Regions from separate parts of the Planococcus sp. BI3 genome, predicted to be linked through region 2. Evidence: riboswitches for the same ligand, from Rfam matches in the RefSeq annotation. Region 2 holds a riboswitch; the other holds the start of a gene.
The links. Region 2 has a riboswitch for preQ1 ahead of queC (7-cyano-7-deazaguanine synthase QueC). Riboswitches for the same ligand answer to the same signal wherever they lie in the genome.
Positions count from the first base shown of each region.

Region 1: linked by a shared signal. The riboswitch ahead of queF (preQ(1) synthase) and the one ahead of queC (7-cyano-7-deazaguanine synthase QueC) in region 2 are both predicted to bind preQ1.

Region 1 is NZ_CM155266.1:2,412,256-2,418,810, reverse strand. Features, by position in the region: gene AC1MEO_RS12095 (MerR family transcriptional regulator) at 1-715, shown strand, start outside; gene AC1MEO_RS12090 (endonuclease/exonuclease/phosphatase family protein) at 1,385-2,224, shown strand; gene AC1MEO_RS12085 (queuosine precursor transporter) at 2,269-2,922, opposite strand; gene queF (preQ(1) synthase) at 2,935-3,429, opposite strand; PreQ1 riboswitch class I at 3,528-3,575, opposite strand; gene AC1MEO_RS12075 (cation diffusion facilitator family transporter) at 3,681-4,589, shown strand; gene AC1MEO_RS12070 (phosphotransferase family protein) at 4,742-5,677, shown strand; gene AC1MEO_RS12065 (TraR/DksA C4-type zinc finger protein) at 5,772-6,263, shown strand; gene AC1MEO_RS12060 (nuclear transport factor 2 family protein) at 6,352-6,555, shown strand, end outside.
Region 2 is NZ_CM155266.1:1,197,836-1,204,390, reverse strand. Features, by position in the region: gene nhaC (Na+/H+ antiporter NhaC) at 1-1,035, shown strand, start outside; gene AC1MEO_RS06075 (universal stress protein) at 1,541-1,960, shown strand; gene AC1MEO_RS06070 (zinc ribbon domain-containing protein YjdM) at 2,058-2,399, shown strand; gene queE (7-carboxy-7-deazaguanine synthase QueE) at 2,516-3,223, opposite strand; gene queD (6-carboxytetrahydropterin synthase QueD) at 3,220-3,645, opposite strand; gene queC (7-cyano-7-deazaguanine synthase QueC) at 3,642-4,307, opposite strand; PreQ1 riboswitch class I at 4,314-4,357, opposite strand; gene AC1MEO_RS06050 (DUF4362 domain-containing protein) at 4,499-4,906, shown strand; gene AC1MEO_RS06045 (NADP-dependent oxidoreductase) at 4,998-5,939, shown strand; gene AC1MEO_RS06040 (universal stress protein) at 6,148-6,555, opposite strand, start outside.

The DNA of each region.
Region 1 (6,555 bases), 1.2 Mb from region 2:
AAGGACCCTGCGCTATTACGATGAAATCGGGCTCTTGAAGCCGGCAAGAAAGAGTTCTTCGGGGTATCGGATCTACGGCCAGCAGGAAGTGGACAAGCTGCAGCAAATCCTCTTCTATCGCGAACTTGGCCTGGATTTGGAACAAATAAAAAACATCGTCAACGATCCCGGTTTCAACGGTTCCCAGGCTTTAGAAGAGCATCGGGAAAAACTTCTCGCCAAACGGCTGCTATTGGACCTCTTGATAAGCAATGTGGAAAAAACCATTTCTGCAAAAGAAGGGGAGAGCATCATGGCTGATAAAGAGAAATTCCAGGGCTTCAAGCAAAAACTGGTGGATGACAACGAATGGCAGCACGGAGATGAAATACGCGGCAAATACGGCGACGAGTTGGTGGATCAATCCAACGCCAAAATGCTGAACATGAGCGAAGAGAAATACCAGGAATTTAAACGTTTGGAACAGCAGGTGTTGGACCGTTTGGCAGAGGCCGTCAAAACAGGCGATGCCACTAGCAAAGCGGCGCAGCAAACGGCTGATCTGCATCGCCAGTGGCTGGGCTTTACCTGGCCGACTTACAGCAAGGACGCGCATATGGGGCTTGCGGAGATGTATGTGGCCGACGAGCGGTTTAGTGCATATTATGACAAAGTAGAGCTGGGAGCTGCACAATTCCTGCGGGACGCGATTGAGGTTTATACAGCACAGGACTAATTTTAAATGCGGACAACTCGAAAACGGGTTGTCCGCATTTTTATGCCTGGATTTATTGTGGGTGAAGAAGGTGACGGCTTTAGATTTCAATGAACGTGCATAAATTTTTTTGAACGTGCATAAAATTTCTTAAGCGTGCATAAGTTCTGCTGAACGTGCGTAAACCCAAATAAGCGTGCGTAAACTTTCCGGAACGTGCATAAAGCTTAAATCAGCCACAGAAATAGACTGTTATTTGAATCAAGATGAACTTGTTGCGGCAAGAAGTCTCGTTTTTAGCTTAGGCATTTTCACTTTTCGCGTTGTCCAGTTCCATCGGCCAACTCCTCGGGATGTAAGCCACTCTGGCTATGCGGCTGAAAACATGCCGCTTCGCCAGAGCGTCTTACCCCTTTCGGAGCTGAACGGCCGCCTCCACTTTTCGTGTTGTCCAGTGGCAAGTGCCTAGCTCTTCGGGTCATAAGCCAACCCGACTGCGTGGCAAAGAACGCCACTCTGCCGGTCTGTCTTATGCCTGTCAGAGCTGAACAGGCACTTTCACTTTTCGTGTTTACAAATCTTTAACAATTGTTTACGCCCTTGATATAGCAAATTTCTATCAACTTGGTATACTGAAACCAATTAAAGCAGCTGCCAACGATTCGTTTTAATCGAAAAGGAGAGGTTTGCATGTACGGGAAGAACAAGAAGGCGCCGATTGTAAAAGTCATGTCGTTTAATATTGCTCATGGTTTAGGGATGGATGGAATAGTTGATTTGGAGAAGACGGCTGAAGTCATTGAGGATTCCTGTGCTTCCATCATCGCTCTGCAAGAGGTCGATCGCTATTTTTCGGATCGTAGTTCGTTTGTTGACCAAGTAGAGTGGCTGAGTGAAAGACTTGGCATGTACGCTGCTTATGGAGCCAATATGAATTTTGCGCCTGAAGATTCGGAACGGCCGAATCGCCAATATGGCAATATGATTTTAAGCAAGTACCCGATCAAGTATGTAGAAAATCATTTATTGACACAGGTTTATTGCCCTTTCGGCAATAACGAACAGCGTGGCATCTTGGAAGCGGTCATTGAAGTGGATGGCAGTTATTTGAGCGTATTCAATACGCATTTGGCGCTGAAGGATAACGAACTCGCCGTCAGCATTGATGAAATCTTAGCCATTGTAGGGAAAAGCCATTTCCCGCGGATCATTGCAGGAGATTTTAATGCCTCTTCCTCAAATGTTCATATGCAAAAGCTGAGCAGACAGTTTAAAGATGCCTTCCTGAAAATGAAGAGAGGGGATGCCTATACTTATCCTGCTCCTTATGTGAACAAAGAAACGGAAGAAGTTTTTTGGCCGGCAACCCGTATCGATTACATCTTTTCTGACAGTGAGGTGGAAGTCGTTCAGACAGCCGTTATTGAGACAGCGGTTTCCGATCATTTGCCGATTGTGGCGGATATGGTACTTGCTGATGTTAAAGTGGGCAGTAAAGAGCGCGTACAGAAAGCACGCGCCAAGGTTTAAGCAATTGCTCTCATAAATTACTGCAACCGTAAAAACCGGAAGCTCTATTGGAGAGCTTCCGGTTTTTGGTGTCCGTAAATCTGTTTGCCTGACTGCAGTTCACGTCTGCATAATTTGACGAGCAAATAAACAAGGGGCGTATCGGCTGCAGCAACCAGCCATTTAAACAGGTATTGTGTGACAATCATTCCGAGCAATGCGCTGGTTGGCATAGTTCCGTAAAAAGCGATGGTGATGAAAATGCTGGTATCCACCAACTGGCTGGTCATTGTCGAAGCATTATTGCGCAGCCAAAGCTTGGATTCGCCATGCCGCTGTTTCAGCTTATGGAAAATGGTGACATCCAGGTTTTGGCTGATGAAATAAGACACAAGGCTTGCCAACGTCACACGGAAGCCAGCGGAAAAAATGGTTTCAAAAGATTGCTGGTCTGCAAAAAATGGAGCAGCCGGCAAATGGATGGCGAAGAAAATGAATGCCAATGCGCAAAGCTGTGTGACAAATCCGGCTGTAACGGTTTGCCGCGCAGCTTCTTTGCCGTATACTTCCGCAATCGTGTCCGTAATCGGGAAGGTGAAGACGTAGACAATGACAGCGGCCGGCAAAACGGCCCATTCACTGATGCTGAACAGTTTGACCGCTAAAATATTCGATAGGATCAACAAACCGACAAATGCGCCGTTCAAGTAGAGTAACATCTGCTCGGCTCCTTAGCGGTTGGTGATCGTTTCCGGATTCATGTCGTGATTCATCATCCGGTACGATGCCATTTCTTCGTATTTTGTTCCTGGTTTGCCGTGGTTGGTATAAGGGTCGATGGACAGGCCGCCGCGCGGTGTGAATTTCCCCCACACTTCGATATAACGCGGATCCATCAACTTGATCAAATCATTCATGATGATGTTGACGACGTCTTCATGAAAGTCTCCATGATTCCGGAAGCTGAACAGATAAAGCTTCAGCGATTTGCTTTCCACCAATTTTTTATCAGGAATAAAGCTCAGGTAAATGGTGGCGAAATCAGGCTGGCCTGTTTGGGGACAAAGTGATGTGAATTCAGGACAATTAAACTTCACAAAGTAATCGCGGCTGTGCAGATTGTCGATCGGCTCCAGAATCTCCGGATCGTATTCAAATTTATACTTGGTGTTTTGATTGCCGAGCAATGATAAATGATCGAGTGTGTCTTCGTTTCTTCCTGCCATGAAAAACGGCCTCCTTTTAGATGGCCGGCTTGGAAGAGGGCTATAAAAAATGGACAAAAGAAAAAGCCGAATCGCATGTGGATTTGGCTGAGTTTCGACAATCCATAGTTTTTTATAGAGGGTGAAATGCTATGAACCTCTCCCGTTGCCGGGTTATTTACTTTTCCTCATCTATCGTATAAGACTTCCTATTCGTTGTCAATCGACCAATTTTGGTAAACTAACAGCAAGAAGATGGAGGCGAGTACGCGATGGGGCACAATCATGACCACAACCATTTTGAAGCCGCAAGAAGCGGCAATAAAAAAGCATTGGTCCTGGCGCTTATTATCACAGCCGGCATTATGGTGCTGGAATTTTTCGGCGGCCTATTCACCAATAGCCTTGCTTTGATTGCGGACAGTGGCCATATGCTATCAGATACCGTTTCACTGGCGCTCAGCCTGTCAGCAATCTGGTTTGGCGGGAAAGCAGCTTCTGCGAATAAAACCTATGGCTATTTCCGCTTTGAAATCATCACCGCCTTTATCAATGGGGCAACCTTATTTGTCATTGCGGGCTTTATTGTCTACGAAGCTATCGAACGTTTTTATGAGCCGCCAGAAGTACAAGGTGGCTGGATGCTGATGATTGCGGCAATCGGCCTTGCAGCTAATGTGTTAAGTGCCTGGGTGCTGAACCGCAACGCAGACGTCCAAGGCAACCTGAATATGAAAAGTGCTTATATGCATGTGATCAGTGATGCACTGGGCTCTGTTGGCGCCATAGTAGCCGGCTTGCTTATTCTTTTGTTTGACTGGACGCTGGCCGATCCCATCATTTCTGTGGTCGTTGCTTTGTTGATTTTGCGGAGTGCCTGGGGAATTCTCCGAACCAGTCTCCATATTTTGATGGAAGGCACGCCTCACGCGATCGATGCACAGGAAGTGAAGGAGCGGCTTCTTAAGATTGACGGGGTAGTGGATGTCCACGATCTCCACGTTTGGACCATCACGTCCGGACTCGATCTGTTTACATGCCATATGGATGTTACAACAAATGCAGACGAGCAACTGGTTCTTCGAAGCGCGCTGAAACTGGTCCATGACCAATGTGGAATCGAACATGCCACAATACAAATTGAAAAACCGGAAACCATGCACCATTCACTGAAAGTATAAATTCGTATGCCTTGGGGATGTCAGAGTTTGTTGGATTTTATAGTAAAGAATCCGTTGTTTTTGCTGGTTGTTTGTCCCTTTACTAAATTATGGAATCCCTATTTTTTCATGGTACACTAAAGCTAAAAGATAGGCAGAAAGGAGTGTCCGGCATGGCAGGCAATAGACGGCATGAATTGCAGATGCAAGCAGTCGAATGGGTAAAAATACAGCTTGGAGAAACGGCAGAAATTACAAGTATCGAGCCGTTGAAAGGCGGAACGTCTTCACTATTATTTGAACTGGCCGTCCAGGAAAATGGCTCTATCCATTATTATGTTCTGCGGCTTTTCCATAAAGAAGACTGGCTGAAAAGGGAGCCGGATCTGGCAAAGCATGAAGCAGCAAGCCTTCAGTTTGCTGAACAAGCAGGGTTTTCCGTCCCCCATTTAATTGCTTATGATGAGACAGGGGAGAACAGTGGGATGCCGGCCGTTTTGATGACTAAAGTGCCGGGTTCTGTCGTGCTTCAGCCAGCCAATGACGAGAAATGGCTGGATAGCTTGGCAGCCGCTTTAGCTAAGCTTCACCGAACGAAGGCAGAAGGCTTTCCTCACGAATACTTTTCTTACAATAATGTGTTCTTACTGGAAAAACCGACGTGGTCCAAAGTCCAAAACGACTGGATGCGCGCTTTTTACATTGTGGCTGAAAGCCGTCCCGAAGCTCAGGAATGTTTTATTCACCGGGATTTTCATCCGGCGAATGTACTGTGGGAAAATGGAGAAATCAGCGCTATTGTGGACTGGGTGAATGCTTGCCGCGGACCGGCTGGAATTGATGTCGGACATTGTCGCGTCAATCTGGCCCAGATGTACGGAATTTCCGTCGCCAATAATTTTTTGACGGCTTATCAACGCCATGCCGGCAGTCGATTCACCTACGATCCGTATTGGGATTTGGTCTCGCTGACAGACCTATTGGATGGTTCGCCGGTAGTTTATCCGGGTTGGGAAGCGTTTGGGATGAAAGGCTTGTCTGATGAGTTGATGCGTCATCGTCTAGATGATTATTTACTGAGTTTATTGGATCGGTTCGATGATTTTTAAGTGATGATACAGCAATGTCCAGTACGCTTCCAGGTTTGATTTCCCTGATAAAGGCAATATATAGGTTAAGTGAGTTTTTTGAGGAGGAAATCAGATGAAAGATGAACAACTGAAGCAATTGAAAAAGCAATTGGAAGAACAAGTGGAATCGCTGGAAGAGCGTGTGGAGCATACAGAGGAATTTGAAACAACCGAGCTTTCAAACTATGACAATCATCCTGCCGACAACGCAACCGATCTGTATGACCAGGAGCGTGGAATGGCGTTGACACAGTTTAAAGAAGAAGAATTGCAGGAAGCGAAAGCGGCATTGGCAGCAATCGAAGACGGGACATATGGGAAATGTGCAGTGTGTGGAAAAGATATTCCGTTTGAGCGGTTGGAAGCCTTGCCGACAGCATTGACCTGTATCGACCATGCAGATCATAACCCTGACCTGGAAAGCCAGCCACTGGTTGAGAAAGAAGACAATGGCATCCGGGATTACCAGGACAGCTTTGAAGATGTGGAGGATTTTGGGTCATCTGATACTCCACAAGATCAGCCAAATGAAAATCAAAAAGATTTCTTTAAGGATGAAAAGTAGAATTTGGCTTTGCCCCCTGCAGTCTATGCCAGGGGGTTTTATTTGAAGAAAAGTATTTCCTGGGAAATAACCGACGAGGAGAATGGCAATGGACAAATTGACGGAAGAGATTTATAGGCTGGAATGCAGTCATCTACAACCAGAGGTTCGGGTTTCAGCAGAAAAGCTGGGCGAAGTACTGGATGATGAGTTTTTTGAATTTGGCAGTTCGGGTGGAATCATTCGACGGTCGCATTATAAGGGAGACAACACCTTAAATCCGGATCCGATGGACATACGATCTTTTGCCATG
Region 2 (6,555 bases):
ATTGTGACCTCGTTGATCGGCTTGTCCATTGGCAGTTCCTTGACGACAGTCGCGACAATTGGTGTTGCGTTCATCGGCATGGCGACGGCGATGGATCTGTCGCTCGCTATCACAGCGGGCGCCATTGTTTCCGGTGCTTTTTTCGGCGATAAAATGTCGCCGTTGTCGGATACGACGAATTTATCATCGACCATTGTCGGTGTGGACTTGTTTGAGCATATCCGCAATATGGGGTGGACGACCATCCCTGCTTTTGTCATCACGTTGATTTTATTCGCCTTATTGTCTCCAGAAGCAGCTGGCGCCAGCATCCAGGACGTAACGAGCTTTAAAGAAGGGCTATTGGGCACGGGCATGATCCACTGGTATACGATTGTGCCGCTGGCTGTCCTGATCCTTCTGACGCTTATGAAAATACCGGCCTTGATGACGCTGGCCTTGAGTTCGCTGTCGGCTGTCCTTATTTCTTTTTTGCATCAGAGTTCTACAGCTTCAGAAATTTTTACAGTTCTGTTCAGTGGCTACGTCTCGACGACGGAAATCGTAGAAATTGACTCCTTGCTGTCTCGCGGCGGCATGGAAAGCATGATGTTCACCGTCGCATTGGTGCTGCTGGCGCTCAGCATGGGGGGGCTGCTGTTTACGCTTGGCATCGTCCAATGCCTTCTGGCAAAAGTGGAGAGCCTTTTGAAAAAGGTTTCATCTGTCATTGCGGCTTCTGCATTAACGGCAATCGGCATCAACATCCTGATCGGCGAGCAATACCTGTCAATCCTGTTGACAGGTCAGGCGTTTAAAGAACCTTACGATAAAGTCGGGCTCGCTGGCAAAAACCTCAGCCGGGTGATGGAAGACGCAGGCACCGTGGTCAACCCGCTCGTTCCCTGGAGTGTTTGCGGAATTTTCATCACGGGAGTCATCGGCGTCTCGACGCTCGACTACCTGCCATTCGCATTCTTTTGCCTGTTGTCGCCATTACTGACCGTGTTGTTTGGATTCACCGGCAAAACCTTGACTTATAAGCAAGAAAAATAAAACACTGAAATAGAAACAGGTGACGTTCCAAGTCGCCTGTTTCTATTTATATAAGTTGAACTAAAAGAGTAACATTTATAGGCCAATTCGGCGGCTACGGAAGAGAAGAGAGCGATGCTCCTCGGCAAGCTTTGTCGCAAAGGTGAACCAAATTCTTCTGGTACACCTTGGTACCCACGATAAGCTGAGAAGAATACTCACACCTTAGTGCCCCATCTCCTCCTAAGCCACACCGGCGTTGGAGAACTCTCAGAGATATGGAGCAAAACAGCGAAGACTCCTGCGGCTTAGCGATTCGACCGATACACCGCAGGGAGCGCAGCGGACGAGGAGGATTGGGCGGGAGCCCGCTGGAAAGCAGAGCTGTTTTGCGGAGTATCGGCTAATATAAAATATTAGTTCAACTTATATAGATAGAGGGGATTTTGAAGCTGAGTCGAATAGTAACATAAGAGGGTAGATTTTCCGCCATGCTGCGGAAAAAATAGTTAAAGGAGTGGTTAGTATGTATCGAAATATTTTATTGGCCGTAGATGGTTCAGAGAATTCGATGCGGGCAGGCAAGCAAGCCGCACAACTGGCATCTTTGATAAAAGGGGTGGAAGTGACGGTGGTCTACGTTTCCGACTTCGATGAAGACAGCAATGAACAATTCCATGATGGAGGTTCGATAGAGTTTGAACTGTCGCGAAAGAAAAAAATCCAACCGGTCAGAGAAGCTTTGGACCGTGAAAATATCTATTACAAAACAGAAGTTATGCATGGGCGGCCGGCACCGGTCATCATAGAGCTGGCAAATGACGGAAATTTCGATTTGGTGGTCATTGGCAGCAGGGGGTTGAATCCAATTTCTGAAATGGTCTTGGGGAGCGTCAGCCACAAAGTTGTCAATCACGTCCATTGCCCGGTGCTGGTCGTCAAATAATGCCTGTCGGGCAATGGTCAATTCTGGTATACTGGAAAAAAAGATTGGTCTGACAACTGCTTGCTGAAGCATAGGATCTGCTGGAGGAAAAAACAGAATGGAAACTTTGCCGAATTGCCCTGAATGCAATTCTGAATATACCTATGAAGACGGCAGTATGCTGGTGTGTCCGGAATGTGCTCACGAATGGAGCCTTACTGCTGAAACCGAAAGTGCCGAGGAAGAACAGCTTATCAAAGATGCCAATGGTACACCTTTAAAGGATGGAGACGCCGTCACTATCGTCAAGGACCTGAAAGTCAAAGGCAGTTCTTCGACTTTGAAGATCGGAACTAGAGTCAAAAGCATCCGGCTGGTCGAAGGCGACCACAATATCGATTGTAAGATTGATGGCTTTGGCGCAATGAAGCTGAAGTCTGAATTCGTCAAAAAAGCGTAACATGAAAAGACCCCACCAAAACTTAGTGAAAAGTTTGGATGGGGTCTTTCCGTTTATATTGAGTAGATAAGCTGCACTAAAGAAACTAACTTTTGCACATCGTTTCGGCCATTAGATCAAACGCCGCGTTTATTGCCCCATACCAACGTGTGCAATTGCGGCAGCACTTTAGCATCGTTCATGATCGGTGAACGCACATGGTAATCGATCAATTGCTCATACTGGTGCAGCAAATCGGCAACCAGTTGCGCATCATCAGTTGTGGCTGTGTCGCTATTTCCGGTCTGCAAAAAGAACGGAACAAGAGGATAGCGCTGATGGATTTCTTCTGCATAGGTGAAATCCTCTTGGTCGAAAACGACGACTTTCAGACTGGCATTGGCGTTCTGCAATTTTTCAACAAATAAATCAAGCTTGGCAAAATCCGTCTTCATGTTAGAGCTGGGCGGTTTCGGCGATAAGGTGATGTCATCGATTTCCACCATCCAGTCCTGCCAAATGGAGGCCTGCGTCTCGACAGCGACCTTCCAGCCTTGTTCATGGCAGAGCTCGACCAATCTGCCGATGCCTTTATGGAGAGCGGGGTTACCGCCTGAGATGGTGACGTGTGAAAATGCCGCGCCGCCGATTTGGATCAGTTCTTCAATAATTTCTTCAGGCTGCTTGGAGACGCTGGTTCCGGTCCCGTCCCAGGTGAATTTCGAATCACACCAGGAACAGGAATAGTCGCAGCCCGCAGTCCGGACGAACATGGTTTTTTGGCCCATGACCATGCCTTCTCCTTGAATGGTCGGACCGAAGATTTCCATTACGGGAATCCTCATGACAGGTCCTCCTTGCGCGGACGGAACACGACATAGCTCGTCGGTGTTTCCCGGACGATGACCTGCAGGCAATGCGGGTGGTTGTTCTTTGTTTTCAAAACCTGTTGAATCGACTGCCAAACCTGTTGGGCAAGAAGCTCCGTGGTCGGGAACTTATTGGCGAATTCAGGATGATCATTCAAGACACTGTGGTCGTATTTTTTATGGATTAATCTTTTCAGTAATTTAAAATCAATGAGAAAACCGGTCTCATCGAGCTCGTTGCCCGCAATGGTGACGTTGAGGTGATACGTATGGCCATGCATCATCTGGCATTTTCCTGCTTCTTCACTGGGAATAAAATGTGCTGCAGAAAAATGCAGGTCTTTATTGAGCTCGAATTGAAATTCATGGGCGGTTGTGGGATAGAACTGCTGCATCATTTTGCAGCACCCGCCAATTTTTTCGCCTGGTAGCGTGCAAGCCCTTCATTGCGCAATTTGCAGGCTGGACATTCCCCGCAGCCAGTGCTCTGAATGCCGTTGTAGCAAGTCAATGTTTTTTCCTGGACAAAATCCATGGCGCCAAGCGTATCAGAAAGCTCCCAAACATCAGCTTTATCCAGCCACATTAACGGTGTGTGGATGATGAATTGCTTGTCCATCGCCAAATTCAATGTGACGTTCAATGAGCGGATAAAAGTGTCGCGGCAATCGGGATAACCGCTGAAATCCGTTTGGCTGACGCCGGTGATCAAATACCGTGAACCGATGGCATCTGCATAGACTGCGGCAAAAGATAAAAACAGATGGTTTCTGCCGGGCACAAAAGTGGATGGCAATTCGCCTTCTTCTGCTGTCACTTCAATATCGTCCCGCGTCAAGGCATTGGCGGATAATTGGTTGATTAAGCTCATATCCAAAACTTTGAAGGAAACGCCAAGTTCGTCGGCAATTTTCCGGGCACATTCAATTTCAGCGGAATGGCGCTGGCCGTAATCGAAAGTCACCGTTGCAACTTCCTTAAAATTCTTGATTGCCCAAAACAGGCAAGTGGTGCTGTCCTGGCCGCCGCTGAAAACGACGACTGCTTTTTCATTCTTCATCTGTAACACTCCTTAGTTTTTTAGAGAGGGAGTTTGCGAACCTCTTTTAGCGAACAGTTCTAATGATAACATAGTGGGCAACAATGGGGTCACTCGGCTATGGGGAAACTGCTGGACTGGACCAGATGATGGGTGGCTGGACCTGTAATTTTTTGTAGCCAGGAGCGTCTAATCCACAAGGGGGTGTGAAGATGAAAAGGATTGTTTTATTGCTGGCATCGGCACTGATGTTGATGGGGACTGCCTGCAACCGGGCGTCCTTTGATGAAGAAGATATTATTGAAAGTACGCACGGAGAAGTTGCAAACGGGGAACGTCTATATGAGTTTTATGAAAATACGGTTGATGGAGAAGAGGATGCGGTGAGAGTGATCACCTATACAACAGAAGGCGATCCCATTTACCAGGATCTTTTTTATAGCAGCAGTGGAATTGAATCGGTGGAGGATTCTTCGGAAGACCAATATGGTTCCGGAGAAGTTGTGACCAGACAATGCAATTCAATAGTCATTCTGTCTTCTGAAACGGAACAGGTGTATGTGCTGGAAGGCTGTGATCCTGAATCAGGTATGGATACTATCCTTCGCGAAGGGGAATAAGGTGTTTTTTTATCTAAAAATTTCCAAATTTTCGATGAGTATTATTTCTGCAAAAGGGTATATTTGATAATAACGGAAGGGGAGATGTGAGATGAAAGCGATAGTCATTGACAGCTATGGTGGCAAAGAACAATTGAAAGAGCGGGAAGTGGAAAAGCCGACCATCAATGAAAACCAGGCACTGGTTGAAATCCATGCCACTTCAATCAATCCGATTGACTGGAAATTGCGTGAAGGATATCTGAAAGATATGCTGCCATGGGAATTCCCGATTATTTTAGGTTGGGATGCAGCCGGCGTCATAGCCGAGGTAGGCGCAAACATCAAAAATTTCAAAGTAGGCGACCGGGTATTCACAAGACCTGCCACAACGCGACAAGGGACGTATGCAGAGTTTGTGCCTGTGGACCAACAACTTCTTGCACATATGCCCGAGAGCATGACGTTTGAAGAAGGAGCGGCGATTCCTTTGACTGGCTTGACTGCCTACCAATGCCTTGTCGACTTTGCGGAAGTGAAAAAAGGGGATAAGGTGCTGATCCACGCTGGAGCGGGTGGAGTCGGCAGCATGGCAATTCAAATCGCCAACAGCATCGGCGCATATGTTGCGACCACGGCAAGCGATAAAAATGATGAATTGGTTAAATCCCTGGGAGCCAACCGGGTCATCAATTACCAGGAAGAGGATTTCAGCGAATTGCTGGAGGATTTTGATGCAGTATTGGATACCCTGGGCGGTGATGTTCTGGACAAGAGTTTCAAAGTACTGAAAAAAGGCGGGAAACTGATTTCCATCGCCGGCCAGCCTTCTTCTGAGTTGGCCGAGGTGCATGAAGTGAAGGTCAGTGATTTCTGGTTGGAGCCGAGTGGTGAACAATTGCAGTTGCTGGCCAACTTATACGTGACCGGTGAATTCAAGCCGGCAATCGGCCATGTTTTTGAATTTACCGAACAGGGATTGAGGGATGCCCACGAATTAAGTGAATCCCATCATGCCCGTGGGAAAATCATCATTAAAGTAAAGCCTTCCTAAATGAAAAAAAGCCTTTCACAAATGTGAAGGGCTTTTTCTTATTGCTTAAGAAAGTATAATTTTTTTGTTCTACAGTTATTGTCCAGACTCCAGCCCCCAGATTCTAGGGTCATAAGTCACTCTGGCTGTGTGGCTGAAAAAACGCCACTTCGCCAAAGCGTCTTATGCCCGTCAAATCTACAGGGCGCTTGCACTTTTCTTATTGGGTTTAGATATTTTCAGGTTTGCCTGATTTATCTTCTGAATAATATTCTGTTGGGGCATCGCTCTGTGCATCTTCTGTACGTACGACCAATACATCACATTTTGCAGAACGAACAATATGTTCAGAAACACTGCCGATTAAGAAACGTTCAACAGCATTCAATCCGGTAGCTCCACAAATAATAAGGTCAGCTTCCACTTTTTGGGCTAAATCTCTTGAAATCATTGTTTTTGGAGAACCATAATCGACGATAATGTTCACTTTTTCAACACCGCCGGCTAAAGCTTCTTTTTTGTATTCTTCCAATAAATCTTCAGCGAATTTCTGCGCGCGATCAGCGATTGAGCGATCATAAGCTTCGATTGCTGCAAATGAGCGGGTATCGATTACATTCACCAAATTTAATGTAGC